One region of the Actinoallomurus sp. CA-150999 genome, then DNA from elsewhere that is predicted to be linked to it. Evidence: riboswitches for the same ligand, from Rfam matches in the RefSeq annotation. Region 1 holds a riboswitch; each other region holds the start of a gene.
The links. A riboswitch is a leader RNA that binds a small molecule or an ion and turns the genes downstream of it on or off. The one in region 1 is predicted to bind cyclic di-AMP.
Positions count from the first base shown of each region.

Region 1 (7,799 bases):
TCGCCGTCGACACCACCCGCGCCGAGGCCCTGCTGCGCGGCCGGCTGAACGACGGTCGCAGCTGGAGGAACATCGGCGCCGCCCTCGCGCCGCGGACCCGCGCCGCCGGTGTCGCGGTCCCGGCCAGCGCCGCGCTCACCCTGACCGGGACGGCGACCGGCGGGACCCCGCTCACCGTGACCCCCCGGTTGCTGCTGCAGGACGTCACGGGCCTGCGGACCCTCTGCACCGGCCCGCCCGTCCCGCTCGACGGCAGGGCGCACCCGCTGCCCGCATGCGCGACGGCCGAAGGCCTGCGTCTGGTCGCGGTGTCCCTCCCGTTCGCAGCCGACGAGACCGCACCGGAGAACGCCGGCGCCAAGTCCTCCGCCAGCCCGGCATCCTCCGGCGGCGAGGCATCCTCCGCCAGCGCGGGATCCTCCGGCGGCGCGGGATCCTCGGCCGACGCCGGTGACGACCATGTCGCCGTCACGCTCGCAGTGCCGGGAGAAGCCCCCGCCTCGGCGCCCGGATCGCCGTGGACCGCCACCTCCGCCGCGCCCGCCCCCGGGCAGCTCGGCGATCCGGCCGTCGCCCTCACCGGCACTCCCGCAGGCGCCGAGCTGAGGATGACGACGACCGTCTCACTCAAGGGCCCCCCGAACGCCGCCCGAGACCTCGTCGCCGCTGCCTTCCCCGCCCCTGGACCGGTACCCGTCGCGGTCTCCGCCCGCTTCGCCGACGAGGCCCATGCCCGGCGCGGCTCCCGGCTCAGTCTCACCGTCGGTACGACGCCCGTCCCGGCCAGCGTCGCCGAGGTACTGCCCACCGTCCCGTCCGCCCCCGGCGCCGCCGCCGTACTGGCCGACCTGGACGCGCTCTCCCGCGCCCTCATCGTGGGCGGCACCCTGGACTGCCCCGTCGACGCCTGGTGGGTCGGCCGCCCCACCCCAGCCGACGCCGCCGTACGCGCCACCGCCCTGCACCTCGGTACCGTCACCACGCGCGCCGCCGAGACCACCCGTCTCACCAGCGCCCCGCTGCGCGCCGGACTGCCGGCCGCGCTCCGGCTGCTCGTCCCCGCCGCGGCCCTGCTGCTACTCGTCGGCATCGTCCTGCATGTGACCTGCGACCTGCAGGCGCGCGCCCACGAGGTGGCGCGGCTGGCAGGCCTGGGGATGTCCCGGCGCGGAATCCGTACCGTACTTCTCGGCCAGCACGTCGGCATCCTGCTGCCCCTGCTCGCGACGGGTGCGGCCGTCGGCGCGCTCGCCGCCCGCCTGGTCGCGCCCCTCCTCGTCCGATCCGACACCGGCGCCGCGCCCGTCCCGGCCGCCCTGCCCAGCTGGCCGTGGACCGCCGAGGCCGCCCTGCTCGTCCTGTTGCTGGCCGGGTGCACCTTCGCGGTAACCGCCGTCGTCACCGTACGGGCCCGCCGCGCCGACGCCGCATACCTGCGGGTGGCATCGTGAGCAGGCGAACGCCCCTCCGGCCACCCGGTCGCCGACGCCCACTCGACCAGCGATCGCCAGGACGCCCACAGTCGCCCGCGCTGCACCGGCCCAGCATCCGCCGCCGCGCCCTCGCCGGTACCGCACACCTGCGGGTGACATCGTGAACGAGCGAACGGCCCTCCGGCCGCCTGGCCGCCGGCGCCCGCCCGACCAACGATCGCCAGGACGCCCACAGCCGCCCGCGCAGCATTGGCCCAGCATCCGCCGCCGCGCCCTCGCCGACGCCGCACACCTACGGGTGACATCGTGAGCGGACGAACAACCCCCCGGCCACCCGGTCGTCGACGACTGCCCGCCCTCCGGCTGCCCGGTCGCCGACGGCCCCCCGACCAGCGGTCGCCCGGTCGCCTACAGCGCCCCGTTCTGCACTGGCCCAGCATCCGCGGCCGGGCCCTCGCCGATGCCGGGCCGCTGCTCCTGGCCGCCGCCGTGGTCGCGGTCGTCACCGTGCTCGCCGGCGCCGTGCCGCCGCTGTTGCGCGGCACCGCCGACGACGCCGTCCAGGACGCGGTTCGCGGTGCCGGTCAGGACGCCGACGTCTTGGTCCACGCTCGTTGGGAGAGTGACGATGGGCCGAGCGGCGATCGTGTCCGCCTTCCCCACCTCGCCGAAGACGTCGATGACTTCCGAGACAGGGCCAAGGACGCGCTCGGCTCCCGCCTGAGCGCCGCGCTGCGTCCGCCCGTCGCCACCGTCACGAGTACCACCCTCAGCGTCACCGACGGCAGCGTGCTGCGCACCTTCCAGCTCGCCTACCTCGCAGCCGACGGCGGCGACGGGCCAGGCGTGACCTGGATCGCGGGCGGCCCGCCCCGGGCCCCCGCCTCCGCGGTGGACGGCCACGCCGAGATCCCGTACCAGGCGCCGCCCTGGCCTGTGCAGGTGGGCCTGTCGGAAGCGGACGCCGCCGCTCTCCACGTACGTCCGGGCGCTCGCATCCCGCTCGAGGACGACCGGAAGCGCGTAAAAAGCGTCCAGATCAGCGGCATCTTCCGGGCGACGGACAGCACCGATCCCGCCTGGCGGCTGGCCCCCTGGCTGCTGCGTCCCGCCTCGGGCGAGGACGGCGTGGGCACCACCCGGCTCGCCGGCCTGCTGTCACGCGACTCCCTGCCCGACGCCCGCCTCGCCTTCGACCAGGACCAGCTGGAGCGCACCGTCTGGTTCACCCCGGACCCGCGCGCGCTCACCTGGGATTCCGCCCAGGCGATCGCCGGGAGGGCGGTCGCGCTCAAGGCGGCTTCCGGTTCCTCCGGCGCCCTCGACGACTCCCTGCAGTGGGACACGCAGCTCGACGCCGTGCTGCGGAACGTCCGCGCCCAGGTCAGTGCCGCGTCCGTGCAGGCGTCCGTTCTGCTCACCGGTGTCCTGGCCGCCGCGGTCCTGGTCCTGCTGCTCGCCGCCGACCTGCTGGTCGGCCGCCGCGCCCCGGCGCTCGCCGCCGCCCGGCAACGAGGGGCGACGCTGTCCGACCTCGGCGCCGAACTGCTGCTCGAGTCCATTGCGGTGGCGCTGTCCGCCACCGTGGCCGGGCTCGCGCTGGCCCGTACGGTCTCCCCGGGTGCCTCCTTGGGGTGGGTGGTCCCCGTGGTCCTCGCCGCTGCCGCCGCCGGCCCGGCATTCGGTACGCTCGCCGCCGCCCGTGCCACCCGCGATCGCCGTGTCCCCGCCAACCGGACCGCACGCCGCTGGGCCGTCCGTACCGGCCGGCTGCGCCGCGCCACCGCCGAGGTCGCGGTTCTGATCGCCGCGGTCGCCGCCTTCGTCGCGCTGCACCAGCGCGGGATCCTCCCATCCGCTCCCTCCGGCGACGCGTCCGGGGCGGACGGTGGCGTGGCGCTGCCCGCGAGTGCTCCCGCTCTCGGCGTTCTCGCCGGCGCGCTCGTCCTGCGGCGGCTGCTGCCCGCCGGGACGCGCCTCGCGCTGAAGCGGGCACTGCGCTCGCGCCGCCCGCTGGCGGTGTTCGGCACCGCGCGGGCGGCCGTGACGTCCGCTCGCGTGCTGCCGCTGCTGGTCCTGGTGACCTCCGCCGCGCTGGCGTCGTTCGCGCTCACCCTCGACGCCACCGCCGACCGGGGCCTGGCCGACGGCGCGTGGCGTACCGTCGGCGCCGACGCCCGCCTCGACATCGCCCCCGCCGCCGCGGCCTCCACACCCGCGCTCGCGCGGCGCATCGCCGCCGCGCGGGGAGTCCGGCAGGCCGTCGCCGGGCAGGTGACCGACCGGGCGCGCATCGTCGCCGACTCGGTGGTCGTCGCACCGCGCCTGGTGATCGTGGACACCTCGGCGTACCAGCGGCTGCTGGCCTCCACCCCACTGCCGCACGCGCCGACGCTCGCCCGGCTCAGGGCGACCGGTCACGGCGACGTCCCCGTGCTGGTGCGCTCGAGCAATGGCACCCTACGGCGCGGCATGCGGCTGCAACTGCTCCGGGACGGTGCCCCGGCCATCCGGCTCACCGCCGTCGGTACGGCACCCGCCGTCGGTGACGCCGATGACGTCATCCTCGTGGACGCCGCGGCGATCGCCGCCGCCGGACTGCCGGCCGTCCCGAACACGGTGTGGGCGACCGGCCCGGGAGCAGCGCGAGCGGTCACCGCGAGCGCCGTCGCGGCGAACGCCGTACTCCGCGCGGACGTGCTGCGCGCACGCCGTGCGGCGCCGCTGACCTCGGGGCTGCTGCGGTTGACCTGGGCCTCGGCCGCGATCCTGCTGGCTCTGGGACTGCTCGGGCTCGCCCTCGGCACGGCCGCGAGCGCGCCGGAACGGTGGCAGACCCTGACCCGGCTGCGGACCCTCGGCCTGCGGCCACGGGACGCCCGCTGGGTCGCCGCGGGCGAGTTGCTGCCGCCGGTGCTGGTCGCCGCGGTGGGCGGCCCGCTGATCGGGGTACTGCTCGCACGCCTGACGTTCGGCCCGCTCGCTCTGCGGTTGCTCACCGGGCAGGCCGCCGACCCGCCCCTGGTGCTGCCGTGGTGGTGGCTCGGTCTGCTGATCGTCGCGTTGCCGGTGGCCGTCGCCGTGGCGGTACCCGTCGAGTCGGTGCTACGACGCCGGCGCCGATTGAGCGAGGTCCTCCGCGCGGGATAGCTCCGTGCCGGCCGGTCGGCGGCTTCTCGGGATCAGCTTGCGACGTCGACGGCCGCTAGCGCCGGGCGGATGAGGTGGAGCAGTTCATCGTGCAACGTCCGGTACTGACGCCTGCCTCTTCGCCGTAGATCTCATCGTCGGGGAAACGGCGGTGCAACTCGGTCCGGATCAGACTTTCGACCGCGAAATCGGCGTCGGTCACCTCGCTGCCATCGCGTTTCTCCACGACGCCGAAGTCGGCCGCGAAGAACCGCTCCGCGGCCACCCGCCCGGCCCGCTCCGCGAGCGCAACGGCGAAGTCCAGCAAATCCCGATCCACCGCGGCAGGGGTCATTCCCGCACGCTACCTGAGTCTGATCACAACAAGCCGCCTCCACTGGAGCCGGAAGCCTCAGAAGGAAGTCACCCACGGTAAGGACATGCGCACCGACACGGCGCCGTGATCTGCACTCCGTAACGGAAGGTGCACGCAGCGTACGATAAATCACGTTTCGGTGGTTTTATACACATTGATGCCCTACGCTCCGTAGGACTCGACTGTCCCATGCTTCACACAAGAGCACGACCGTCAGCCGAATCCCTGCAGTGCAGGGAACCGGGGACCCAGGTACCTGGGGTGAATCCGCAGCGCCCGGCGCTCGGAAGGGCATCTCCCGCCCGAACCCGACAGCTAACCCGGTAGGCGTGAGGAGAGGAGTTCGTACGTGGCATTTCCATATTCACAACTCAAAAGTTCCGGCTTTCTGAGGGGCATTACGGCCTTGACGGCGAGCGCCGCCCTTCTTCTTCCCGCGAGCAGCGCATACGCGGCCACCAAGCCGTCACCGACCGCAGCAAAGAACAAACTGGACAAGCTCAACAGCCAGGTGGACAAGCTCGCCAATAAGTACGACAAGGCGAAGACACAGCTGGATGCGGCGAAGAAGCGGCTTTCAGTGATCAACAATCAGATCGCCACTGAAAAGCCCAACTATCAGAACCTCCGCGTTCGGGTTGCGCAGATGGCCGTCGCCGCCTACAAGAACGGCACCCTTGGCAACACCGCCGTCATCGCCTCCAAGGATCCCGAAGGGACCCTGCAGAATATGTCGGCCTTCGTCGCGCTTTCCAATAGCCGAAGCCAAGAGATGACGGCATTGCTGGCATCGACCCAGCGCCTCCAGCGCGATCAGGAAGAAGCCAAGGCAGCGCTGCAGACCGTCACCACGACCACGTCGACGCTTAAGAAGCAGAAAACCGCCGCCGAACAAGCGATCGCCAAGCAGAAAGCACTGTTGGCCAAGTCCACCAGCTCCAGCTCAAGCAGCAGCAGCTCAAGCGGCAACAGCAGTAGCAAGGGCAGCGGTAGCAGCCCCACCGGCTCCGCGTCCGGCTCGGCGAGCAAGGCGGTGAATTACGCCATGGCTCAGCTGGGTAAACCCTACGTCTTCGGCGGTACAGGCCCGTCGGGCTATGACTGCTCCGGGCTGACGATGATGGCCTGGCGCGCCGCCGGCGTCAGCCTTCCCCGCGTCGTCCCCGACCAGTACAGCGCCATCCGCCACGTCTCCAAGTCCGACCTACAGCCCGGTGACCTGGTCTTCTTCGACGGCCTTGGCCACGAAGGCATTTACGTCGGCGGCGGAAGATTCATCCATGCCCCGCACACCGGCACCGACGTGCAGTACGCCAGCATGTCCAACAGCTACTGGACCGCGAACTACGTCGGCGCCGGCCGCCCGTAATCAACGGGCCCGTCGCCCGCGTGATCGCTGGACCGAGGGGAAGGCGTCGTACGTCCTGGACCGGATCGACGCCTTCCCCAGACCGGCTGCAACAACATCCTTCGCACAACCGTCCGCGTGCGCATCGGCATCGGCGTATGGCCGCTAGAGGAATGCGGAGAGCAGGAGGGCCATCCCCAGGCCCAGGACGCTGACCAGCGTCTGGGTGGTGGTGTGGATTTTCGTGGCCTTGCCCATGTCCATCCCGAAGGACTCCTTGACCAGCCAGAATCCCGCGTGGTTGACGTAGTTGAGGCCGATCGAGCCCGCACCGATGGCGATGACGACCAGCGAGGTGTGCCAGCTGTCGGACGCGGTCACCAGTGGCGCGACGATGCCGGTCGAGGAGACGATCCCCACCGTCGCCGATCCGGTGGAGGCGGAGAGCAGTAGTGCGAGCAGCCACCCCAGCAGCACGACGCTGATGTGCGCTCCACCGGCGGCCGAGGCGATGGCGTGGCTGATGCCCGTGTCCTCCAGCACCTGGTTGAAGGCGCCGCCCCCGCCGATGATCAGCAGGATGCCGACCACGGCCTTGAGGCTCTCCGTGACGGACTGCCGCACCGCTTCCCCTGACCTGCCTTGGGCCAGTCCCAGTGCGACCAGCGCGACGAGGAAACCGACCAGCATCGCGATGACGGGCGTACCCACCAAGAGGGTCGCGCTACGCAGCTGGTTTCCGTCGGGCAGGGCGATCTCCGCGATGGTGCGCAGCAGCATCAACACCACCGGAATGAGGATGCAGGTCACCGCCCAGGCGATCGGTACCGGCCGCTGCGCTGCTGCAGAATCGTCGCCCCGTACGGCAGGCTCTGCGTCGTCCGCGCGCTGCCGTACGAACTGGTCGACCAGGGCCTGGTCGGGGTAGACGTCGATCCGCGGGGCCATCCAGGTCGCGAAGACGGGGCCGGCCAGGATGACGGTGGGCACGGCGCAGACCAGGCCGAGCACAATCGTCTTGCCCAGGTCCGCGTGCAGTCCGGCGACGGCGGCCAGCGGTCCCGGGTGGGGCGGGACCATGCCGTGCAGGGTGGCGAGTACGGCGATGGTGGGGATCACGAGCATGGTGTACGGCGAGTAGCGCGCGTGCCCTTGCCTGCGCATCCGGTCCGCCACGCTGAACACCAGCGGCAGCAGCACGATGAGGCCGACCTCGAAGAACATCGGGATGCCGATGACGAACGCCGCAGCGCTCATCAGCCACGGCACTGTGCGCGGTGTCGACCGGCGCACCACCGCTGCGGCGATCACTTCCGTGGCGCTGGAGTCTGCCAGCAGACGGCCCAGCATGGCGCCGAGAGCGAGTGTGATGCCGACGTTGCCGAGGACATCGCCGGCACCTTTCTCGATCGAATCGGCGATCTTGGCGACGGGTTCGCCGCCCGCCAGTCCGACCCCGATGGACACGACCAGCAGGGCGATGAAGGGATTCAACCTGAGCCGCGAGTTGATC
Region 1 is NZ_CP192063.1:10,910,580-10,918,378, forward strand. Features, by position in the region: gene ACQP2O_RS50505 (FtsX-like permease family protein) at 1-1,451, shown strand, start outside; gene ACQP2O_RS50510 (FtsX-like permease family protein) at 1,740-4,583, shown strand; gene ACQP2O_RS50515 (inositol monophosphatase family protein) at 4,639-4,917, opposite strand; cyclic di-AMP (ydaO/yuaA leader) riboswitch at 5,144-5,282, shown strand; gene ACQP2O_RS50520 (NlpC/P60 family protein) at 5,288-6,307, shown strand; gene ACQP2O_RS50525 (GntP family permease) at 6,452-7,799, opposite strand, start outside.

Region 2 (7,799 bases), 1.1 Mb from region 1:
CCCGCGGCGGGATCTGGCGCCAGACGACGTCGGGCGGCGGCGCGGCCTCGTGCAGTCTGTCCGGCAGCACGGCCCACCAGTGCTGGGCCTGGCATCCCGAGGGACTGACGTACAACTACGCCACCGGCATGGTCTGGGGACAGACCGAATGGTCCAGCACCGAGTGCGCCGCGCAGTCCCAGACCTGCGGCCGGATGGTGTTCGCCACTCCGCGTACCGACCTGCCCTGACATGTGGGCCCCGCTCGTGCTCCCAGGACGCGGGCGGGGCCATGACCCTGCGAGGGTCGGCCGTGCTCCGTCTGTCCCACCTGCACGGGGATCACTGGGACCGGGTGGCGCGACGGAACCTCGACAAGGACCTGCCGGTCGTCACCACCCGCCACGCCGCTCGGTGGCTGAGACCCCAGGGCTTCGGCGAGGCCCGTGGGCTGCGCACCATCACGTCCCCGCTGGCGGACTTCGACGCCGAGGCGCGCCGGCGCGGGTTGGACGACAAGGTGCGGGTCGTGCAGCGCGGAGCGGCCATCGCCCTGTGACCATCCGGCCGAGCCTGTATCCCCGGCGGGACCCGCCCGGCGAAATTCGTGGGAGCCGACGGGAACAAACAGCCTGGAGGGAACGGTTACACCCTTCGTGGCCGGTGTGCCTGGTGTCCCCGGGCCTCATCTATCGCCTTCGCGGATTACCGTTCGGCTGGAGCCGCGTTGTGCCTTTCGCCGAGAGGCGACCCGCACACCGGTACACACATCGAGGGCCCTGCCGGGCGACGTCCCGGCGGGGCCCTCGTCCTGTTCACCGCCGGGAGCCCGGTGGCCTCCCGGTCGCGGTGCCGTGCGCGCCGGGGCGCGCGTCGGCGGCTGCCGATGGCGGAGGTCGATGGATCGGTCCGGGCCGGTCACACGTCGGGCCGGGGCGCGTGTCGGCGGCTGCGGATGGCGGAGGTCGATGGATCGGTCCGGGTCGGTCACGCGGGGGGCCGTGCCGGCCGTGGTCGGTCAGATCGCCCGGCAGGCGCCGGTGTCCTCGACAAAGCGCAGGCGCGGCCGGTCGACGCGGAGCGGCCGTACGAGATGCGCGATGTCGTCCGTCCGATCGAGCCCGGCCTCGAGCCGGTGCAGCCTGCGCAGCGCGATGCCCTCGCGCAACGCCCAGGGACAGATCTCCAGACGGCTCAGGCCGAGTGCGCTCATGATCTCGTCGGCGACGATGGCGCCGGCGAGGATGTGGCGGGCGCGGGTCCGCGAGACGCCCCGGAGCCGGGCGCATTCTTCGCTCGTCAGCCTGGCCAGGCGGGGGATCCGGTGGCGAAGCGCCGCCCGCTCCAGCACCTGGCGGCCGTCCGCCGTCGCCCCACCGGAGAGCTTGGCGAGCTGACTGAAGATCTTCGAGGTGGCGACCGCATGGTGGTCGGACGACCCCTCGGTCAGCCGGTCGACGCCGTAGGCGGCCAGCCGGTCCGCGACGTGCGCGCGAAGCCGCCCGACCTGCTTGCCACGCGGAGGATCGCACGGCAGGTGGTCCCGCGTGAGCCGGCCGGCGCCCAGCGGCATCGACAGCGCGGTGTCCGCCTCGGCGCCGTCCCCGGTGGCGATCTCCATGGAGCCGCCGCCGATGTCCGCCAGCACGATCGGCCCGACCGACCAGCCGTACCACGCGCGTACGGCCACGAACGTCAGCCGCGCCTCGTCCTGACCGGCCAGGAACCCCAGCGTGACGCCCGTCTCGGCGGCGACGCGCCCGAGGATCTCCTCCCGGTTGGCGGCGTCGCGGATCGCGGACGTCACGAAGGGGATCAACTCGACGGCGCCGACGCGCGCGGCCTCGTGTGCCATCATGCCCACCGATGCCACCACCCGGTCGACCGCCGCGTGGCCGATCCGGCCACCGGCGGTGATCGCCCCGGCCAGCCGGGTCGGTTCCTTGGCGGACGCGACCGTCCGGATCGGACCGCCTGCGATCAGGTCAACGACCTTCAGATGGGCAGCATTGGACCCGACGTCCAAAATGGCGGTGCGCATGTCCGCCTGACTACCCAGGGCGACGGCGAGTAATGCGTGATGCCCGGTTCACGCGGTGCCGAAACGACGGTTTCGGCACCGCTCCCGCCGACCCGGGTAGGGTCTGTCCCATGGCGGCGGATCAGGAGACCGTACGGGTCGATGTGTGGATCTGGTCGGTACGGCTGGTGAAGACCCGCTCGCTGGCCACGGCCGCCTGCCGGGCCGGTCACGTCCGGGTCAACGACGAGCGCGTCAAACCGGCCGCCGCCGTACGGCCCGGTGACCGCGTGCGTGTCCGCCTTGCCGGACGGGAGCGGATCGTCGAGGTGCGACGCGTCGTACGCAAGCGGGTCGGCGCTCCCGTCGCCGTCGAGTGCTACACCGACCACAGCCCGCCGCCGCCCCCGCGCGCGGCCCTGCTTCCGATCGCCCGGCGCGAGCGCGGCGCCGGGCGGCCCACCAAGCGCGACCGGCGGGAGATCGAGCGGCTCCTCGGCCGCCGCCAAGGCTGAACACGCCCGCCGACCGGCACCGGCGCACGCGTGAATGCGGGGGAGTGCCCGTCGGGCCCGGGGCCAGTGGACGCTGGACAGCGCATCGGCCCGGGTCAGCGGACCCTGATGGCGAGTCGGCCCACGTCAGTGCACACCGTCGGCCGGTGCCAGCGCCGGTGCACGCCGCTTGGCCGTCGGCCCGTGTCAGTGGACGCTGATGGCGGTGACGCCCTGCGTCGTGGGGACGAGGACGAGTGACCCGGCGAGGGTCGGGGAGGCGAAGCGGGTCACCGTGCCGACGCGCCGCGAGGCGATGGAGCTCCCGTTGGACTGGGACAGGGCGTGCAGCACGCCTGCGTCGGTGTCGAGGGTCCATACCGCGCCGCCGCCGACGACCGGCGATCCCTTGACGGCGGCTCGCGCGGTCCAGACCCGGCGCAGGTCGCCGCCGGAGGAGACGTCGACGCGCTGCAGGCCGTTCTCGCAGGGCAGGAACGCAGAGGACCCTGACCGGGCCATCCCTCCGAAGGAGACGCAGCCGGGCAGGGAGGCGCGCTGGCCGCCGATCCCCCCGAGGTCGCGCGCGTCGAGCAGGTAGATGTCGCCCGTCTTGCCGGCGATGAGCACCCGCTCTCCCGGGAGCAGGAGGGGGCCCGTCGAGCCGAGATCCTGGTCCTCGCTGTTCTCCTTGCCCCAGCTCTTCGGCGCGAAGTACGACAAGCGGCGGGACAGGTCGGGTGACAGCCGCAGCACCGAGTCGCTGCCGTCGTAGGGCCCGCCGACGCTCGCGCCGTTCCCTACGGCGACGTAGACGTCGCCGGACGCGCCGATGGCCGGGCCGGACGGCGCCCAGATGCCGCCCATCCGGCTGGTCGGAACGGCGTACGAGGCGACCGGCCCCTGGCCATCGGTTTTGTACGCGGCGACGTAGCCGACGTAGTTCCCGCAGTCGCCGTCGAGCCCGCCGAACGGCACGTACACCCGGCCGCCGGCGACCGAGAGGGCGCCGCGCTGCTGTTCCGCCTTGCTTTCGCGGCCGGCCGCGACGTCGAGGCCGCGGGTGAACCGTACGCTGCCGTCGGCGGTGTTCAGCGCCACCAGGGTGTGGCGCCCGCCGGTCGTCTCGGCCGCGACGAACACCGTGCGCGTCGCGGCGTCGTACGCCGGCGTCCCCGTGATGCCGAGCGGGTCGATGTTCCCGCAGGGCAGCGCCGACTGCGGCACGGGCGTGCCCAGGTGCCGTTTCCAGACCTGCCGCCCGGTCGCCAGGTCGAGCGCGTAGACGGTGTCGTTCTCCGTGCCGACGTACGCCGTGCCGCCGACGACGACCGGCTGCCCGTACACCGCTCCGTCGAGCCGCGCCGTCCAGGCGTCCGCGAGCGTACGCGGGGCGGGGAAGCCGGCGGCGTACCCGGCGCGGTCGTTCGATCCGTGGTAGGTCGGCCAGGACACGGCCGTACGCGCCGGCGCCGACGTGCTCGTGGGGGCGCCGCTCGGTGCGGGTGAACGGGTGTCCGCTCTCGACCCGTCGCCGGAGCCGCATGCCGTGGCGGCGGTGAGGACGATGAGTGCGACGCCGTACGCGACCCTGCCCATGGCCCCATTCTCGCCACAGTCGGCGGTCCCGCGCAGGGCGCTCGGCGATCGCACCGCGGATACCGCGCATCCCGAGCGCGATCGCGGCGCCCGCCGCGGCCCCGGCGGCCACCGTCGCCTCCGTGGGGAGCTAGCGGAGGTAGTCCGGGTAGCCGTACCCGACGACCTCGGAGACGGGGCGGATGCGAATCTTGACAGCCTTGTCGGTGTTGCCCTCGATGGTCTCGATCGTCCCGTCGCGATCGTCCTTGACGACGAGACCGACGTGTTCGATGCCGCCGACGGTCTTGTCGCCCGAGAAGGAGAAGAAGACGACGGCGCCGGGCCTCGGGACGGCGCCCCACCGGCCCCGCTGCTGGAACCACTGGGCATGGGTGTGCGTGAACGCGTCGACTCCGATGCCCGGCGCGCCGGCCCGCGCGCCGACCCAGGAGACGAACATGTCGCACCAACTGGCGTCGGCGTAGTCGCTGATCTTCCCGCCGTACCGCTGGGCGCCCGTCTGGGCGGCCGGGGTGGACATGAACCACTGGTTGAACTTGGTGCTCCCGGCCGCGTCCGCCGTCGTGCCGACCTGCGAGAGCGCGACCTTCAGCACGTCGGCGGCGGAGACCTGGGAGTGACCCTTCAGCACGATCATGCGCCTGAGCACGGTGTCCAGGTCCGGGACCGGATCGTGGTCGGCCACCACGGAGACGGGGCCGCGGAAGTGCGGGGCCGCACTCACGGAGAGCTCGGTGGCCACGGCGGCACCGACCAGGGTGATACCGGCGATCGCGGCCTTGAGCGCCGTGCGCTTCAGCCGGGACGGAGGGGGATGTCGAGCGGACACAGGGGTACTCCTTCGGCTTCCATGCCGCTTACCGGGTTAGCTGACGGGTTCGGGCGTGGAAGCTGCCCTACGGCACGATGTGCCGATTCACCCCAACACTTCGGTGGGTCCCCGGCTCCGCGAGCTGCGGATTCAGCGGGCGCTCGCTCGTGCGAGCGGTTCGTACAACAGCGTAAGTCACGTCCGGCGCAGCGGCGGCGGGAGCGGTGTCCGCCCGGGGACGAGCGTTCAGGGCGCCACCGCCTCGGCGAGCGCGCGGAAGATGAGCGCCGTGGAGGTGGCGCCGGGGTCCTGGTGGCCCTGGCTGCGGGGCCCGAGGTAGGAGGCGCGGCCCTTGCGGGCGATCATCGGGATGGTGGCGCGCATGCCCTCTTCCGCGGCGTCCGCGGCGGCGGAGGCGGACGTGCTGAGGGCGGCTCCGCCGCGTACGGCCGCCTCGAACGCCTCCACCGCCGGACCGAAAGCATCGATCATGGTCTTGTCCCCGAGGCGAGCGGCACCCAGTTTCTGAACCGCTTCCAGGCCGGCCCGCAGTGCCGCGAGCAATTGTTCGGCGGTCACGCTCGGTTCGGTGAGCTGCTTGCCGATGGCGCGGAACGCCATCCCGTACAGCGGGCCCGCCGCACCGCCGACGCTCGACGACAACGCGGTACCGGTTTTAGTGAGAATTTCCCCTACCGTGTTGAATTCTTTGCCATTGAGCGTGCTTCGCACGACGGAGAAGCCACGCTGCATGTTGACGCCATGATCGGCGTCGCCGATGGCCGCGTCCAGCCGGGTGAGATAGTCGGCATCGCGGTATATGGCCGCGGTGATCCCCCGCACCCACGCCAAGGTCGTCTCGATGTCCATTTCGCTGTCCAAGGCGGTGAGTCTGGTGACATCGTTACCGACCAGGCTAAGGCTCATGGCAACGGGATGGCCGAGTGGCCACCGGGGACGCCGTCAGCCTGATCGTGGGTCATGGCCCTCGTCGACCGTGTGATCAGAAGCCGGTTCACGGATGCGGAACCGAGTTCGGAGATCCGCAGCCGACGGGCGTACGGGCGTCTCGGCCGGTGACGGTCCCGTAAGAACACCGAGGAGCAGCGGTCCGGCATCTGTCTCGCATGCTGAGAGCGGATGAAATCCGCAGGTCGTTCGCTATTGATGAACCGAATTCAGAGTTCTAGATTGATGTTCATAACAACCTGCCGACCGTCCCCACCCCCGTTGTCCGGCGGGGCGGTCGAGCCGCTGCGAAGATCGGCAGCGGATGATCTCCTGCCCCCGGCAACGACGCACAGGCGGCAGGCCGGCGGCCATTTCATCGGTGGCGATCAGGCATATGTCCTAGCCGGTCAGAGGAGATCGGACGATCTTCTGACGTGGAGAGGAAATGCGAACAGCCGTAACAGGCCGACCGGTGGGAAACCTGCCGACGGAGATGACGAGTTTCATCGGACGTGAGCGCGAACTCGCCGAGGTGAAGCGGCTGCTGGGCGCCGGCCGTCTGGTGACGTTGACCGGCATCGGCGGCGTGGGCAAGACCCGCTTGGCACTGAGCGTCGCGACCGAAGCCCGGCGAGCGTTCCCCGACGGGGTGTGGCTCGTCGACCTGGTCGCGTCGGAGACGCCGAAGTCGCCCGTACGGATGGTCGCGGAGACTCTCGGCCTCCGGAACGTCGAGGACCCGGCCGGGTTGGCGCGGCATCTCGCCGGAAAACGGATGCTGCTGGTGCTGGACAACTGCGAGCACCTGATCGACGAGTGCGCGGCTCTGGTGGGGGACCTCCTGTGCCTGACGACCGATGTGCGGATCCTGGCGACCAGCCGGCAGCTCCTCCGCGCCAACGGGGAGCATGTCCTGGAAGTGCCGTCGCTTCCCGTGCCGGAGACCGATGAGGCGTCGGCGGACACGGCGCTGCGGTACGCGGCGGTGCGCCTGTTCGGCGAGCGGGCGTCGGCCGTCGTGCCGGAGTTCGCCGTCTGTGACGCCAATGCCGCGGCGGTGACGGGGCTTTGTCATCGGCTGGACGGTCTCCCGCTCGCGATCGAGTTCGCGGCGCTGCGGATGCGGATGCTGTCGGTGGAGCAGATCGTCGATCGGCTGGATCAGCTCTTCCTGCTCCTCCGCAGCGACTCCCCGGTCGCGAGTCCGCGCCAGAAGACGTTGCACGGGCTGATCGATTGGAGCTACGACCTGTGCTCGGCCGAGGAGCGCACGCTATGGGCCCGGCTGTCGGTCTTCTCCGGCGCGTGCGATCTGGAGACGGCGGAGCGGATATGCGACGACGGCATCCTCACCGACGCCGTCCTGGAGGCGGTGGCCGGCCTGGTGGAGAAGTCGATCCTCGGCAGGGAGGCCGACGGCTCTCGGACGCGGTACCGGCTGCTGACGGCACTGCGCCGGTACGGGCAGGACCGGCTGGTCGAGTCCGGTGAGGAGCAGGCCGTACGGCGGCGGCACCGCGAGTGGTACCGGGACCTCGCCGAGCAGGCCGGAGCCGAGTGGTTCGGCCCTCATCAGGTCGAATGGGTCGACCGGATGGCCGGCGAAGAGGCCGAGTGGGCCGCGGTGCTGGAGTCCTGCCTGAACGAGCCGGGCGAGGAGCGGACCGGTCTGGAGATGGCCGCCGCGTTGTGGAGCCATCCACTGTCATTCGCCTCTCTGGGCGACGGCCACCGCCTGCTGCAGCGGGCCCTCGCCGCGGATCCCGCTCCCAGCGCCGCACGGGCCAGGGCGCTGTGGGCCGACGCCTGGCTGTGCCTGCGGCGCGGCGACCTCCCGGCGGCGGCGCCGCTGCTGGAGGAGTGCCGCGAACTGGCCGAGCGGCTCGACGACCAGGCGCAGCTGGCCGGGGTGGTCCAGCTGACCGGTCTGGCGGCGGTGCTG
Region 2 is NZ_CP192063.1:9,794,792-9,802,590, reverse strand. Features, by position in the region: gene ACQP2O_RS45100 (hypothetical protein) at 1-230, shown strand, start outside; gene ACQP2O_RS45095 (MBL fold metallo-hydrolase) at 272-538, shown strand; gene ACQP2O_RS45090 (Ppx/GppA phosphatase family protein) at 998-2,020, opposite strand; gene ACQP2O_RS45085 (RNA-binding S4 domain-containing protein) at 2,131-2,514, shown strand; gene ACQP2O_RS45080 (PQQ-binding-like beta-propeller repeat protein) at 2,701-4,092, opposite strand; gene ACQP2O_RS45075 (CHAP domain-containing protein) at 4,223-4,924, opposite strand; cyclic di-AMP (ydaO/yuaA leader) riboswitch at 4,936-5,072, opposite strand; gene dhaL (dihydroxyacetone kinase subunit DhaL) at 5,153-5,833, opposite strand; gene ACQP2O_RS45065 (ATP-binding protein) at 6,351-7,799, shown strand, end outside.
Region 2: it holds a riboswitch for cyclic di-AMP, as region 1 does, so the genes downstream of both, ACQP2O_RS45075 (CHAP domain-containing protein) here and ACQP2O_RS50520 (NlpC/P60 family protein) in region 1, are expected to answer to the same signal.

Region 3 (7,799 bases), 4.2 Mb from region 1:
GGCCGTGCACCTGCCGACGGCGCTGATCGCCGAGCGGGCGCCCCTGCTCGTCCCCCGCGACGCGGCCGTCGTCACCTACTGCTGGGGTCCCGGATGCAACGGGGCGACCCGCGCCGCGCTGGCCTTCGCCCGCCTGGGTTACCGGGTGAAGGAGATGATCGGCGGCTACGAGTACTGGACGCGCGAGGGGTTCGCCGTCGAGACCGCGACCGGGCGGGTCAGCACACCCCCCGACCCCCTGACCGCCCCGGTGGGGGCGGGCGCGGTCTGCGGCTGCTGATCAACGGGTCGTCACAGGAGGGCGGAGAAGCGGGCGGCCTGGACCTCCCAGCGCCACTCTCGCTCCACCCAGGAACGTCCTCGCTTGCCCATCGCCTGCGCCGCGGACGGGTCGCGCAGGAGGCCGATGACGGTCTGGGCGATCGCGCGGACGGAGCGGCCGTCGACCACGACGCCGGTCTCGCCGTCGAGGACGGCGTCGGGCGCGCCGCCCGAGTCGCCCGCCACCACCGGGAGCCCGGTGGCGGACGCCTCGAGGTAGACGATGCCGAGCCCCTCGACGTCGAGGCCCCGCCGGCGGGTCCGGCAGGGCATGGCGAACACGTCGCCGGCGTCGTAGTGCGCCGGCAGCTCTTCCCAGGGGACGGCGCCGGTCAGCCGTACGGCGTGGGCGACGTCCAGCTCGACGCGGAGTCGTTCCAGGTCGGCACGGTACGGGCCGCCGCCGACGATCAGCAGGGCGGCGTCCGGGACCGCGCGCAGCACGTGCGGCCAGGCGTGGATCAGCGCGTCCTGGCCCTTGCGCGGGACCAGGCGGGAGACGCACACGACGACGGGGCGGTCCGCCAGGCCGTGCCGCGCCCGGATCTCCTCGCCGCCCGCGCCGGGGCGGAAGACCGTCTCGTCCACGCCGGGGGCCAGCCGCCGCATTCGCGTGACCGCCGCGGGCGACAGCGCGCGGGCCATCCGGCTGAGGGTGTAGTCGCCCAGGTAGGTCAGGACGTCCACCTCGTCGCCGATCCGGCGCAGCAGCCGCCGCGACCCTGGCAGGGCCGCCCAGCCCGCCTCGTGGCCGTGCGTGAGGCCGACGAACCGCTCGACGCCCGACCGCCGCAGCGGCGCGGCGAGCAGTCCGAGGGGCGCGGCCGCGCCGAAGACGACCGAGTCGCAGCCCTCCGCCCGGACGATCTCGCGGGCGCGGCGCAGCACCGCGGGCACGGGGAGCATCAGCGTCGTCGGGTGCCGGACCACCGGGAACGGCTGCGCGGCGTCGAACTCCGCCGCGCCCTCCCACGCGGGCGCGTACACGACGAGCGAGCCCGCCGGCCGGCGGACCGCCAGGTTGTGCACGAACGCCTGGATGCCGCCCGGCCGGGGCGGGAAGTCGTTGGTCACGACGAGCGTCTTCCTCATCATTGCCAGCATCGCACGAGTGATCAGATTGACCTGACGCACCCCCGTGACCAATGCGAAACAGGGAGTTAGTGTTAGGGCGCGTCATTTGTGGCCGCCCATCCCCGCCGGGCCCGCGATGTTACGGACCTGACGAGGCACGGCGGTGGGAGCTTCACGACGAGGAGGAGCCACCCATGACCGAGACCCCCCAACCCCCGTCCACCCCGCTATCCGGGATCGCCGACCCCGCCCCGCTCGGGCTCGCGGCGTTCGCCCTCACCACGTTCCTTCTCTCCGCCAAGAACGCCGGGTGGACCGACGGCACGGACGCCTGGCTCGGATACGCGTTCGTCTACGGCGGCCTGATCCAGTTGCTCGCCGGCATGTGGGAGTTCCGCAACCGGAACGTCTTCGGAGCCACCGCCTTCGCGTCGTACGGCGGGTTCTGGATCGGCCTGGCCCTGTACGTCCGCTGGGTCGCGCCGACGGCCGCCGCCACCGCGGCGGCGACCAAGGCGAACCCTGAGGACCTGATTCAGAACGACCTCGGCTGGATCCTGCTGGCGTTCGCGATCTTCAACGCGTACATGCTCCTGTGGAGCACCCAGGTGAACGCGGCGGTGTTCGGGGTGTTCCTCACCCTCGAGCTGACCGAGATCATCCTGTTCATCGGCAACCTCTCCCACAGCAGCGGCATGGTGAAGTTCGGCGGCTGGGTCGGCGTCCTCACCGCGCTGGTCGCCTGGTACGCCTCGGCGGCCGGCGTCGTGAACGGAATGGGCGGCCGGTACGCCCTGCCCGTCGGCTCGCCGTTCGGCGCGCGCCCGGCCGCCGCCACGACCAGCCCCGTCACCGAGTAGCCGGCACGCTCACCGCCCGTACGCCCCTGAGCCCGAAGCTCAGTGGCGTGCGGGCGGCGGCACGGGAACGTGGTGCAGGCGCGCCCAGGCCCGTCCCATCGCGATGCGCTCCGGCCCCGAGGGATGGGTGTTCCACAGCGCGTAGGCGAACGGGTTCGGCGACAGATCGTCGAGGTCGCTCAGGCTGAGGGACCGCTGCATCGCCGTGAACGTCGCCGGGTCGCGCGTCAGGTCGAGGGAGTGCACGTCGGCCCGTGCCTCGATGCGGCGGCTCATGAGATTCTCCGCGGGCGCGGCGATCTGGGCCAGGACGGTCACCGCGGCCAGCAGCAGCGCGGTGGAGCGCGGGTCGGCCACCGAGCGCACGCCCGCGCGGCGCAGCAGCCGCGGCGAGGTCATCACCAGGTAGAGGACGCAGGCGCCGGTCGCGACCCCGACACCGCCGACGAGGGTCCCCGTCAGCACGTCGTTGCGCTTGGCGTGGCCGAGCTCGTGCGCGACGACGGCTTCGACCTCCTTCGGTGACTCCGACACGAGGAGGGTGTCGTAGACCACGATCCGCCGAGTCGACCCGAACCCGGAGACATAGGCGTTCAGCGTGGTGGTGCGCTTGGACGCGTCGGCGACCAGCACGTCGCGGACCGGCACGCCGTCCGCGCGGGCCATCCGGAGCAGATCCGTCCGCAGCGGCCCGGCGCGCATCGAGGTGAAGGAGTTGAACAGCGGCTCGACGACCACCGGGTAGGCGTACGAGGCCGCCGTGACGAGCAGGAAGCCGCCCGCGGCCGCCGCCGCCCACCAGTGGCGGGGGAAGCGGTGGATCAGCAGGTGGAGACCCACGAGCGCCACGACCCAGATGACGAGGCTCACCCCGAATCCCATGAGCTGGTCGGTGAGCCACGACCCCCAGCTCTGGGTCGACAGGTGATACCGCCGCAGCACGGACTCCGACCACGCGGCGAAGGGCAGCGCGATGAGCTGGGTCAGCGCGGACAGCACGACGGCGACCGCGACCACTCGCACGGTCCGCCGCCACAGCGGGACGCTCGCACCCGCCGTGGCGGACCGGCGCGATCCGGTGACCAGTCCGAGCAGCCGGGCGCCCCAGGGCGTCAGGCCCAGGGCGAGGACGACGACCAGGCCGACGACGATCGAGGCGTACGCGGGGGGATCCAGCGCGGCGCTGAAGGCCTCGCTGCGCGCGATCTGGTCCCGGGTGAAGTCGAGGGCCGGGTCGGCGGCGGTCCGGCCGCCGGGCAGCGGATGCCAGGGCGTCACCACCGCGATCACGGCGACGAGCAGCGCGCCGAGCACCGCCGCGGCGATGGCGGCGGCCCGCCGGGAGCCCTCCGACGGCGCTGCGCGGCCGGGTTCGCGATCGGACACGAGAGCGGACGGCGACGCGCCGCCCGGCTCCGTCACGCGCCCTCCTCGCGCGGAGAGCGCCGCCGCACCGCAGACTCCATAGTGGGCCTCGAACCGCCCCACATCATCACGTGAGCTCCTCACACGGACAGCCGCCCCGCCACCACACCACAGACTCCACAGTGAGCCTCGAACCGCCCGGCTCGGTCACGTGAGCTCCTTGCGTAGGTAGGCGCGCCACTGCGCGGCGAACTCGCTCGAACCTATGCCGAGCACGGCCCGCAGGGCGCGGTCCTCGATTCGCGGGTCCCCCGCGTCGCCGGGCTCCGCCTCCGCGGTCCGGTACAGCCGCACCAGCCGGCTCTCACCATAGCGTTCCGCGATCATCCGGCACGCCAGCCATGCCTCCTCGTACGCGGCGGACAGGCGCTCGCCCGAGCCGCTGAACGCGCTCCGCCCCGGTGGCGCGGCCGGCACGTCGCCGGCGGCCAGCTGCGCGGCGAGCTCGCGTCCCGCCGCACGCGTCGAGACGCCGGCCTTCTTGTAACCGACGTAGTCGGCGAGTCCTTCGATCAGCCACATGGGGGTGCGGCTGTCGCGGGCGCCGCCCATCGCCACGTGCACGAGCTCGTGGGTGAGCACGACGTGCCGTCCCAGTCCGTTGAGGCGGTCGAACGCCGTGGGGGTGATGATGACGCGATCCGCACCCTGCCCCGAGTCACCCGCCGCGCCGCTGACGGTGGCGAGCGCGGCGATGTCGCCGAGGTTCCGGACGTCGCCGACGAGCTCTTCGGCCTCCTGCTCCGTCGCCGGCGCGAAGGCGACGACCTGGCGTGACCAGCGGTCGCCGACGACGTCGGAGACCAGGCCGATGCCGGTGTCGAGCCGGTTGGCGATGTCGCGCAGCTCGGCGGTCCGTGTCTGCGGCCCGTCGGTGGCCCCGGTGCCGTCCGCGACTCCGGAGTCGTCCTCGCCGATGACGAGGCTGCGCCGGCCGTGGATGACGGTGAGGGTGCCGCCGTCCCAGATCTGCGGGTCGTCGCGCAGGCCGTGCGTGGACCCGTCGCCGGACACGACCCAGCCCGCGTCCTTACTCCGGCCGAAGGTGAGGTACTGGGTGTAGGCGACGTCGGCCGCGTCGAAACCGCGCAGCCGGTAGGTGAGCGTCAGCCGGGCCGTCCAGCCGTCGTCGGCGGCGGCCGCGGCGCGGGTGTCCGCGAGCGACTCGCGCCAGGTCGCCAGGGGGATCTTCGTCAGGTTGTCGAACAACGTCTCCTGCCCGGCGCGGAACGCCTGGGCCGACGGGTCGACGGTGGCGAGGAAGGCCGCGCGGTCATGGGCGAGGATCGCGCGGGAACGGCGCTGCAGAATGGCCGTCACCGTGGCCGTGCTGGGCGTGGGCGCCGCCGTGGCGCTGCGCAACGACGCGGCCGTACGGTCGGCGCCGTGGTGCAGCGCGACGTAGCCAACCGCGGTGACCAGGTGCAACACGATCGCCACCCCGGCCAGCGCGGCGACCCGTGCCTGCCCGGAGCGCGCCGACGACATGCGCGCGATAGTAGCGGGCGAAGCTGAGAAAGCCGGGGCCGCCCATCTGGACGACCCCGGCGGATCGAGCCGGTTCAGCCGGCTCAGTACGGGCGAGCCGCGCCGTAGAACTCGCTCCGGTAGTAGCTGTTGTTGTCGATCCGGACCTGCTTGATCTGCGTGCCGGTGTGCGACGCGTGGATCATCCAGATCTTGTGACCCTTCACCTTGGAGATGATCCCGGTGTGGTTGTTGTAGTTGAAGTACACCAGGTCGCCGACGGCGAGGTTCTGCCACCGGACGTGGCGCTTGATGTGCCGGTGCTGCTGGCCCGCGGTGCGCGGCAGGCGGATGCCCGCCTTGCGGTAGGAGTACTGCACCAGCCCGGAGCAGTCGAACGTCCTGGGGCCGGCGCCCCCGTACCGGTACCACTTGCCGATCTGCTTGCGGGCGATGTCGACCGCCTTCAGACCGGCCTTGTGACGCTGGCTCCAGGACTTGTGCTTCTTCTGCGCCGTGACGGTCGACTGGGGGGTCGCGGCGTGCGCCGCGGGGACCGTCAGGGCGACGGGTGCGAGGACCGCACCCGCGGCCACCATGCCTCCGGCGAGGCGAAGGCGCAGGGACGAAGCGGTCGAGGGGTTGCGAGACAGGGGTCTCTCCTTCCACTACGCCTACCGGGTTAGCTGTCGGGTTCGGGCGTGGAAGCCGCCCTACGGCATGCCTGTGGGAGAACAGGCGCCCCGATTCACCCCCGTGAAGCCGCGCTCGTGCGCGGTTGGTTCCCCGGTTCCGCGTGCCCGCGGATTAGGCGCTCACGGCCACCCATGGCCCCCGTTGGACCACGTCGGTGATGACCGTTTCTCTGCATTCCTGACAAACCGGAACCGGTCCACCATCGGGGGCGCTGTCCCTAGCGCCGCCGCCGGCGGAAACGCTTCCGGTCGAGCGGCGCATGGCGTGTGCCGCAGGTGACACCCCGCACCGTGGATCGGTGCGGAAGATCGCGATGACGTTGCAGGCGGGCCGGATGCTCTCCGTGCCCCGGGAGTCTCCGCCCGGCCCGCCCTCGTCCGCTGTTCAGTTGCCCGGCGGTCCTCAGAGCAGCCGGCCGCCGCCGACCCAGGTGGAGCTGTACCAGGCGTCGCTCAGGTTGGAGATCTTCACGACGTCGCCGGTGTGCGGGGCGTGGAGGAACTTGCCGTTGCCGACGTAGATCCCCATGTGCCCGAGGTCGTGGAAGAAGACCAGGTCGCCGGGCTGCAGGTCCGCCTTGGACACCCGCTTGCTGGCGTCGTACTGGTCCGGCACCCAGTGGTTGAGCTTGATACCGACCTTGGCGAACGCCACCATCGTGATCCCGGAGCAGTCCCAGACGTTCGGGCCCGCGCCGCCGAAGACGTACGACTTGCCGAGCTGGGCGCAGGCGAACTTCAGGACGATCTCCGCCTTGCCCGTGGCCAGGATCGAGCAGTTCTCCGTGGAACTGCCCGGGTCGATGTTGCCGCCGAGCTTGTGGATCAGCGCCAGCTGCTTCCTGACGGCCGCGTCGGCCTGCGACTTCTGCTGCTCGAGCTGGGTCTTCTTCGACTTGAGCTGCTGAGCCGCCTGTACGCGCAGCGCCTGCTCGCGCTCGAGCCGCTGGGCGGAGGCGAGGTACTGCTGGAACTCCGCCGTGCGGTTGTGCGCGATCTGCGTGAACGCCGACATCTGCGACAGCACGGCGTCCGGGTCCTTCGAGCCGAGCAGCTGGGGGATCGAGCCGTTGTCCCCGGTCTTGTACGCGTCGACGGCCAGCTGGGCGACCCGCAGCCGCAGCGCCTGGAACGTCTTGCGCTCCGCCTGCACCGACTTGGAGAGGGCGTTGACCCGCCCCTGGGCGGCCTTGTAGTCCGCCTTCGTCTTGTTGTACTGGTTGCCCAGCTGGTCGACCTGGTCGTTGAGCTTCGCGAGCGACTTCTTCGCCGCGCTCAGCGAGTTGCCCGGGTCGGCGTGCGCCGGAACGGCGGGCAGGGACAGCCCGGCGACGGCGATGAACCCGGCGGTCGTCACGGACCAGCGCGCGGTTCTGGACATGATCGTACGCTCCTTGGCCATGGTGATCGTGTCCTTAGAGCGCGCCCGCGCCGACGTAGTGCGAGCTGTACCAGGGGTTGCTCAGGCTGTCGATCTTCACGTACGACCCGGTGTGCGGCGAGTGGATGAACTTGCCGCCGCCGACGTAGATGCCGACGTGCCCGAGATTGTCGAAGAACACCAGGTCGCCGGGCGACAGGTTGGCCCGCGAGACCCGGCTGGTCGCGTTGTACTGGTCGGGGACGACGCGCGGGATGCTCACCCCGGCCTCCGCGTAAGCCTTCATCGTGAAACCGGAGCAGTCGTAGCGCGGGCCGTTGCCGCCGTAGAGGTACGGGGTTCCGCACTTGCTGTAGGCCCACACCAGCACGGTGCGCGCCTTGCCGGTCGCCGACCCCGTGTAGCCGCCGCCACAGTTGCTCGGCATCGGACCGCTGTCGTCACCGCTGCCGGTGCCGGCCGCAGGGCCCAGCTTCTTGATCAGGGCCTTCTGCTGCGCGATCGTCTTCTCGATGTTCTTCTTCTGGACGAGAGCGGCGTTCTTCTTCTGCGCCAGATCGGTCGCGGCCTGCTTGG
Region 3 is NZ_CP192063.1:3,205,945-3,213,743, reverse strand. Features, by position in the region: gene ACQP2O_RS15275 (rhodanese-like domain-containing protein) at 1-280, shown strand, start outside; gene ACQP2O_RS15270 (glycosyltransferase family 4 protein) at 292-1,413, opposite strand; gene ACQP2O_RS15265 (acetate uptake transporter) at 1,590-2,255, shown strand; gene ACQP2O_RS15260 (M48 family metallopeptidase) at 2,295-3,677, opposite strand; gene ACQP2O_RS15255 (hypothetical protein) at 3,828-5,168, opposite strand; gene ACQP2O_RS15250 (C40 family peptidase) at 5,252-5,743, opposite strand; cyclic di-AMP (ydaO/yuaA leader) riboswitch at 5,804-5,971, opposite strand; gene ACQP2O_RS15245 (NlpC/P60 family protein) at 6,246-7,223, opposite strand; gene ACQP2O_RS15240 (NlpC/P60 family protein) at 7,258-7,799, opposite strand, start outside.
Region 3: it holds a riboswitch for cyclic di-AMP, as region 1 does, so the genes downstream of both, ACQP2O_RS15250 (C40 family peptidase) here and ACQP2O_RS50520 (NlpC/P60 family protein) in region 1, are expected to answer to the same signal.

Region 4 (7,799 bases), 1.6 Mb from region 1:
GCCGTTGTAGGCCGCGTTGTGCGCCGTGACGGCGGCACCGTTCTGGGTGAGGACGGTGTTCCACGACTGGCTGATCTGCTGCCCGTCGGCGAAGGAGAAGGTGGCCGTCCACCCGGTGGAGGCGGCCGAGGAGTCGTTCTTCACCGTGACCTCGCCCTGGAAGCCGCCGCTCCACTGGGAGACCACCCGGTAGGTGGCGGTACAGCGGGAATCGGTCGGCGGAGGGGACGAGGGCGGCGGGGCCGCGCCCAGCGCCTGGGCGAGCGGTGGGTACCAGCGGTCGGCCATCTTCTGGAAGCCCGTGTCGTTCGGGTGCACGCCGTCGCCGGTGTCCGTGGCCGCGTCGAAGCCGGTCCACTGGTCCACGGCCACGATGGGCGACTGCGCGGTCGTGAGGCCCGCGGCCCAGCCGGGGATCGCTTTGTCGAGCGCCACCACACCGGCCGCGCAGGTGGAGCACCCGGACGGGTTCATCGGGATGATCTGCGCCACGAGGATCTTCATGTTCGGGTTGTTCGCCCGCATCTGGCCGACCAGCTTCGTGTACGCGGCGAGGATCTTGTCGGTGGGGATGGTGCCGCCCCACATGTCGTTGGTGCCCAGGTGCATGAGGACGATGTCGGGCTTGGCCGCGTCCAGCCACGGCGGCAGCTGGTTCTGGTCGGCGATGCCGGTGGCGGCGTAGCCGCCATGGCCCTCGTTGTCCCCGTCGTAGGAGTACCCGTAGTTGCAGCCGCCGTCGGGGACGCTGCCGACGAAGTCGATGTTCGTGTATCCGGCCGTCTGCAGGTGGTGCCAGAGCATCGCGCGCCAGCAGCCGGGCCCGGCGGTGATGGAGTCGCCGAGCGGCATGATCCGGACGGACGTCGTCGCCGATCGCGCGGGCAGGGCGAGGCAGAGGGCGAGCGCCACGAGGAGCGCGGCGAGCAGGGCGTACAGGTCGAATCTGCGAAGCATGGGTGGCTCCCGGGCGTGTTCTCCGCGAACCGGGCCGGGCCCGCCAGGTGACGGGCCCGGCCGCGAGGTTCTACGACAGCGGGTTCTGGGTGAGCAGGTGGGCCTTGAAACCCTCGCCGTACGTGCTGGTGGGGGTACCGCTGTAGTCGTTGATGAGGACGTTGCCCTGGCTGCAGCCCCACGCGTTCCAGGTCCAGGCGGTGTACCCGATGCCGTGCGCGTCCGCCCACGCCATCACCTGGTCGATGTAGTCGTGGGCGCAGGAGTTCTGGCCGATCTCACCGGCCTGCACCGGCACCTTCGCGGCGACGGGGGCGACCTGGCTGTCCCAGCAGGAGGTGTTGGAGCAGGTGTTGAAGTTGTAGGTGTGCCAGGCGGCCATCAGGTTGCCGGTCGAGTCCGTCGGCTTGTAGGTCAGCCACTGGCTCAGGTCGTTGGACCAGGCGACGCCTCCGAGCATGATCACGTTGGTCGCGCCGGTGGCGCGCACCGTGTTGACCAGCGACTGCATGCCGGCCACCTGGTAGCCGATGCCGGTGCAGGTGCCGCCGTCCCGCCAGCAGGTCCAGGCGGCGGTCGCGTCCCAGTTCGCGGCGGCGTCCGGGTAGGGCTCGTTGAACAGGTCGAAGACGACCGCGTTGTTCCCCTTGAAGGCGTTCGCGACGCCGGTCCAGAACGTCGGCCCGTACTGCGCGTCGGGCATCGGCTTCTGGCAGGTCGCGGTGGTGTCCGAGCAGCCCGCGCCCTGACCCGTGTACTGACCGTGGTTCCAGTGCATCTCGACGATCGGCGTGATGCCGCCCGCGACCAGCAGGTTCACGTAGTCCTTGACGTTCTGCTGGTACGTGGCGCCGTTGGGCGTGCCGTCGGTGCCGTTCCAGCACTCCTCGTTAAGCGGGATCCGGACCGCGTGGATGTTCCAGGCCTTCATCGCGTCGACCGAGGCCTGGTCCACCGGACCGCTGTCCCACATGCCCTTGCCCTGCACGCACGCGAACTCGCCGCTGGACCGGTTGACGCCCAGCAGGCGGTACGTGGCGCCGGTCGAGGTGAGGAGGTGGTTGCCGGAGACGTGCAGCGCGGGTGCCGGTCCTCCGGTGCCGCCGCCGTCGTTGTCGGCCTCGGTGGCGTTGACCGTGACCGACGTCAGGCCGCTGGACGCCACGGTGATCGGCCGGGTGCCGTTCGTGCTGTCGGGGTCCTCGGCGGCACCGAGCTTCACGGTCTGCGGGGTGTTCCAGTCGGACGTGGTGAAGGTCAGGGTCGCGCCGCTCACCACGGTGATGTCGCCGTCACCGGTGCCCGCGGTGCTGGTGACCGTCACGTCGCCGGACGGCTGAGCGTTCAGGCGGACCGTGTAGCCGGCCGTCCCGCCCTCGGGCACGCTCACGCTCGTCGGGGAGACCACCAGGGCCTGCTGCGTTCCTCCGGAACCGGGGCCGGCGCACGAGACGCTCGGAGCGCTGTTGGCGCCGGTGTAGGTGCCGTTGAAGCCGACGGTCCAGGTCGCCCCGGCGCCCTGGGCGGCGTTGTACGAGGTCGGGGTGACGGTGATGGCCCCACCCGCCGGGGTGGGCACCGCCGGAGAGGGCACGCCGCCCCACATCTGGGTGATCACCTGGTTGTCGGGAAAGTCGAAGCTCAGCGTCCAGCCGGTGAGCGGATCACCGGTGTTGGTCACCGTGATGTTCGCGCCGAACGCGCTCCCGTTGTCCCAGCTCTTGGCGTACGTGGCAGAACACGAGACTGCGGCGTGGGCGGCGGTCTGGATCGTGGCGAGCCCCAATCCGGCGAGCAGTACCGCGACCGCGGCCAGCACGGCTCTGCACCATGAGCTCCGGTGGATCGGCATGGGCGTTCTCCCTGGCGAAAGGCGGCGAAGCGGCACCCGGTCCTGCTCCGGCGTTTGCGGGCGCTGGCAACGATCACCCGCCCCCGATCGCATCGCAAGAGCACCCCGGCCTCCGGACGCGCAGACGCACGCCGACCTGGGACAGGACCGGGAACGCGGCTGAAACTTTCAGCCGCGCGTGCCGCGGCCACCGGCTCCTCCGGACGACTCACGCCCGGCGAGCGAGCGCGGGGGTCTCCTCGAGACCGAACAAGATCACCGAACACCGGGACGGTGGCAGCATGCGTCGACGCCGGGCCCTCTGGGGGCCCGACGCCGACGCGGGGGGACAGCGGTCGTCAGCCGTACTGGGGGTAGCCGTAGCCGACGACCTGATCGGTGCTTCGGGTGCGGATACGCACGGCGTTGTCGGTGTTGCCCTCGACGGTCTGGATGGTGCCGTTGTGGTTGTCCTTGATGACCAGGCCGACGTGGTCGATGCCGTCGATGCCGCCGCCGCTCCAGGAGAAGAACACCACCGCGCCCGGTTTAGGAGCGCTGCCCCAGCGGCCCTGCTGCTTGAACCAGCGGGCGTGCTCCGGGGTGAAGGCGTCGCCGCCGATTCCCTTGATGCCCGCCTGAGCGCCGACCCAGGTGACGAACATGTCGCACCAGCTCGCGTCGGCATAGTCGCTGATCGCCCCGCCGTCTCGCTGGACGCCTCTCTTGGCGAACGGCGTGGACATGAACCACTGGTTGTACTTGGTGCCCCCGGCGGCGGTCTCCGTGGTGCCGACCTGGGAGACGGCCAGCTTCAGCGCGTCGGCGGCGGTGGGCACCTTCTGCACCTTGGGCTCGTCCTTGGGCCTGGCGTCCAGTCCCCTGCCGGGGATGGGCCACTGCACGGGCCGGCTTGCCGGGGGGAACGGGACCGCGGCGTGGTCAGGAAGAGAAACGGCGGATGACGCCTCGGCCGGTCCGGCCGAGGTCAAAATGATCGCGGCGGCACCGGCCGTTGCGACGCCGGCGAAGGCTGGAATGAAACGGAATGCGGATGGCGTTTTCTCGGGTCGGGGGACACAGGGCATGGGGGAACTCCTTGGCTTCCATGCCGCTTACCGGGTTAGCTGACGGGTTCGGGCGTGGAAGCTGCCCTACGGCACAAGGGGGGCGTGCCGATTCACCCCGGGACTTCTGGTGGGTCCCCGGTTCCGCGGGGGTGCGGATTCAGCGGGTCGCCCGCAGGGCGGGCGGCGTCAAAAGAGGGTTGGGGAATGGCCGCCATTGTGATGGCGGCGTAGGGGGTTGTGTAATTTTGAATATGAGCCAGATCGGCCGAATTCGCCCCGGACAATGCGTTTTCGCAAACGCACCCTTGCCCGGGCCGACGGATTGACCATCACCAGCGGATATGCGGGCGACGCGTACGAGCGCCGCAAGAGTTATAGGAACATAGCAGGACAAAACACGCAGACGGCACCAGGCTTTTGTGTGATCTGGGTCACTCAACCGCCGAGACCGGTGCCGCTTAGCCTCTCAGAACACAACTCATGAGGATGCAGTGTCCTCTATTGAATTGTGGGATCAGAAAGGCCAATTTTCACAATGATGCGGATGTGACGGGAGAGGTCGCATGCCATCCGAGGGGCGTCCCCGCCGGGGATCAGTCGCCGGCCTCCAGCGCGAGCCGGGTCAGCTGGACCCGGGAGGTCACATCCAGCTTCCGGAAGATGTGACGCAGGTGGAAGGCGACCGTGTGCGCGCTCATGAACAGCTGGTCGGCGACCTCGCGGTTGGTCAGGCCCTGGGCGACGAGCTCGGCGACACGGCGTTCGGTGTCGGTGAGGCTGGCCCAGCCGGAGACCGGCCGGTCGGCCCGGCTCCAGTGCCGGCGCCGGATGCCCAGCCGCCTGAGCCGGCGGCGGACCCGAGCGGCGTCGCGGATCGCGCCGAGTGCCGAATAGGCCGCCAGCGCGGCGTCCAGGCCGGCGATGGCCTCCCCGCGTGTCCCGGGGCCGTCCGCCGCGAGCAGGCTTCCCAGATCCTCCGCCGCCGAGGCGCCGGCCCACGGGTCGACGTGTTGCTCGGCGGCGCGTCGCAGAGCGACCCGATCACGGTCGAGCAGGCCGCGTGCGTGCGTCGCGGTGACACCGACGCTGGAGAAGACGGGGTGGTCGGCGGCCAGCCGGTCCATCGCCGAGACCACCCTCTCGGCGTGGGCCCGGTCGCCGAGGGCGAGCGCCGTCCGTACGAGCCACGGTGCCGCGGTCGGCTCGCCGACCAAGGTCCAGCAGTTCGCCGTGGCCTCGTCGCAGAGCCGTACGACGGCCTCCTCCGCCGACGCGGGCCCGTCGCGGGCGGCGGCGACCTGCGCCCGCACGAGATGGAACCCGGCCTCCGCGCGCGGCGATCCGTACTGGGACAGGGCGGGCCGCTCCGCCTCGGCGTACCGCCACGCCGCGCTCAGATCGCCGGCCCGCAGCGTCGCCGCGACCAGCACCGCCAGCGCGGACGAGGTCAGCAGGTGCGGTCCCAGGTCGCGCGTGCTCGCCAGGGCGGCCTCGGCCTCGGCGACGGCCTCGGGGAACCGGCCCGCGGCCAGGTCGAGGCGGGCGCGGATGACGCCGGGCGCCGCCGCCCAGGCCAGGTTCCCAATCGTTTCGGCGTCCTCCCCCGCGGTCCCCATCACCGCGCGGGCCTCGTCCAGCCGGCGAACGTCGGTCAACAGCATCGCCAGGATCATCCGGGGGTGCAGGCGGCGCGCCTCCGCGGACCTCGCCCGGCGTACGGCCTCACGGGCGAGGCCCAGTCCGTCGGTCAGCCGCCCCGCACCCCAGTCGGACAGGGCCAGCCGGATCAGCGCCCCGGTGATCAGCGCGTCGCCGTGCCCGGCCGCGGCCGACACGATCCGATCCGCGTGGGCGCGCACGCCCGCGTCGTCGCCCGCCCCGGCCAGCGCGTCGAGCAGGACCAGTTCGGCTTCGTCCCGGAGTTCGCGGGGGACGCCCGGCCGGCCGAGGACGGCGGTCGCCTCGGCCGCGGCCTCGGCCGCCCGCCCTCGGAGGTACAGGAGCTCGGCGCGCAGACAGTGCAGCCGGAGGTACGAGGCGGGCGGCAACGGCCGGGTGAACAGCGAGTCCACGAGCTCCGCGGCCTCTTCGAGCCGGCCCACCGCGGTGAGGGCGTGGATCGCCGTCAGCGCCCGGGCGGGCCAGGCGGGCTCCCGGGGGTCGGTCAGCCGGAGGGCGTGCGTGGCGAGCGCCGCCGCCGCGCGCGGGGAGGCGGGGATCACCTCGGCCACCGCCCGGTCGAGTGCGGTCAGCGCCCGGGCGTCGCCCGCCCGGATGCCCCGAATGAGGTGGGAGGCGGCGGGGAGCGCGGCCGTCCTGCCCCGCGTGAGCAGGAGGTCCCCGATCTGCCGGTGCAGCGCCCGCCGGACCGGCGCGGGCACGGTGAGGGCGGTGACCCGCCACACCAGGTCGTTGCGGAAGCAGAGCTCGTCCGGTCCGGCGGCGAGGAGCCCTCGGGAGAACGCCTCGTCGATCCAGGGCAGGAGGGCGGCCGGCGTGGTCCCCAGCAGCTCGGCCGCGTCCTCCGGAGCGAACGACCGGCCGATGATCGCGGCGACGCTCAGCAGCTGACGTGTCGCCGGGCCGACCGCGTCGAGACGACGCCTGACGTCGTCCTCGACCCGGCCGGGGAGCCGTACGGCCACGAGCCGGGCGTGCCCGTCGACGGTCCGGACGGACCCCTCGGCCAGCAACCCGGACAGCAGTTCGGTGACCAACGCGGGGTCGCCGCCCGCCTCGCCGGCGAGGCGCAGAACGTCCGCGTCGGGATCGCTTCCCAGCACGTCCGTCGCGACCTGCCGCACGGCGGCGTCGTCGAGCGGGCCGATCGTGAACCGGACGGCGCCGTCCCGCTCGAGCCGGTCGAACAGGCGGCCGGCGTCCGTCGCGTGATCCGTCGTCCGGCGGGTCAGCAGCCACACCACGCGAACGGCGGCGAGCCGCCGCGAGAGGGTCTGAATCGCCGTCAGCGCCGCCGGATCCGCCCATTGCAGGTCGTCGAGGCCCACCATGACCGGACCGGCGCCGGCGCGTTCCACCAGCGCGGACCCGAGCCTCTCGACGATCCACGGCCGCTCACGCGCCCACCGGACCGGCCCTTCACCGTCGCAGCCGCCGAGCGCGGAGAGCAACGGCTCGAAGCACGTCGGCGGTCCGAACTCCCGCCCTTCCCCGACGAGCGTCGAGTACCCGCGCTCCGCCGCCGCCCGCGCCGCCACCGCGAGCAGGAGGCTCTTCCCCGTCCCCGCCTCCCCGTCGACGAGGAGAACGCCGGACCGGCCGGCGCGGAGGAGGTTCGTAACTGCGTTCCACACGTGCTCGCGGCCCCGCATCACCTTCCCATCGGCGGCCGCCTCCACGCGCGACGGCACAGTCGCCATGCAAATCAGCGTGCTTCGCGGTCACGACAGGAGTCAACAACTCGCCCTTAAAGGACCCAGGCCGGGGCGGGCCGCCGACGCGGAGAGGGAGGTCAGTAGCCGCTCGCCGCCGGGGCGTTCTGGGCGGCGTCCACCGGGATGTTCGCGCCGTTGACGGCCCTGGCGTGGTCCGAGAGCAGGAACGCCACCACCTCCGCGACGTCCTCGCCGCTCGGCAGCGCCCCGCCGGGGAACTCGCCCAGGAAGCGTTCGTAGCGCTCGGGTTCACGCTGCCGGAACTCGTCCCACCCGCCGCCGGGGATCAGCATCGAACCCGGACTGACCGTGTTCACCCGGATCCGGTCCGTGGCCAGCTCCCGGGCCAGCGTGCTCGCCATGTAGATCTCCGCCGCCTTGCTCGCCCCGTACTGGGTGTTGCGGCTCGGCTTCCATCCGGAGATCGACGACACGATGACCACGTCGCCCCGCCCACGCGCCCGCATGTGCGGCACACAGGCCCGGATCGCGTGCGCCGAGTGCCCGACGTTCAGCTCGAAGGTCCTCGTCCACTCCTCGGGCGTC
Region 4 is NZ_CP192063.1:9,318,042-9,325,840, forward strand. Features, by position in the region: gene ACQP2O_RS42865 (cellulose binding domain-containing protein) at 1-957, opposite strand, end outside; gene ACQP2O_RS42870 (cellulase family glycosylhydrolase) at 1,028-2,809, opposite strand; gene ACQP2O_RS42875 (CHAP domain-containing protein) at 3,148-3,693, opposite strand; cyclic di-AMP (ydaO/yuaA leader) riboswitch at 3,886-4,031, opposite strand; gene ACQP2O_RS42880 (LuxR C-terminal-related transcriptional regulator) at 4,452-7,238, opposite strand; gene ACQP2O_RS42885 (SDR family NAD(P)-dependent oxidoreductase) at 7,331-7,799, opposite strand, start outside.
Region 4: it holds a riboswitch for cyclic di-AMP, as region 1 does, so the genes downstream of both, ACQP2O_RS42875 (CHAP domain-containing protein) here and ACQP2O_RS50520 (NlpC/P60 family protein) in region 1, are expected to answer to the same signal.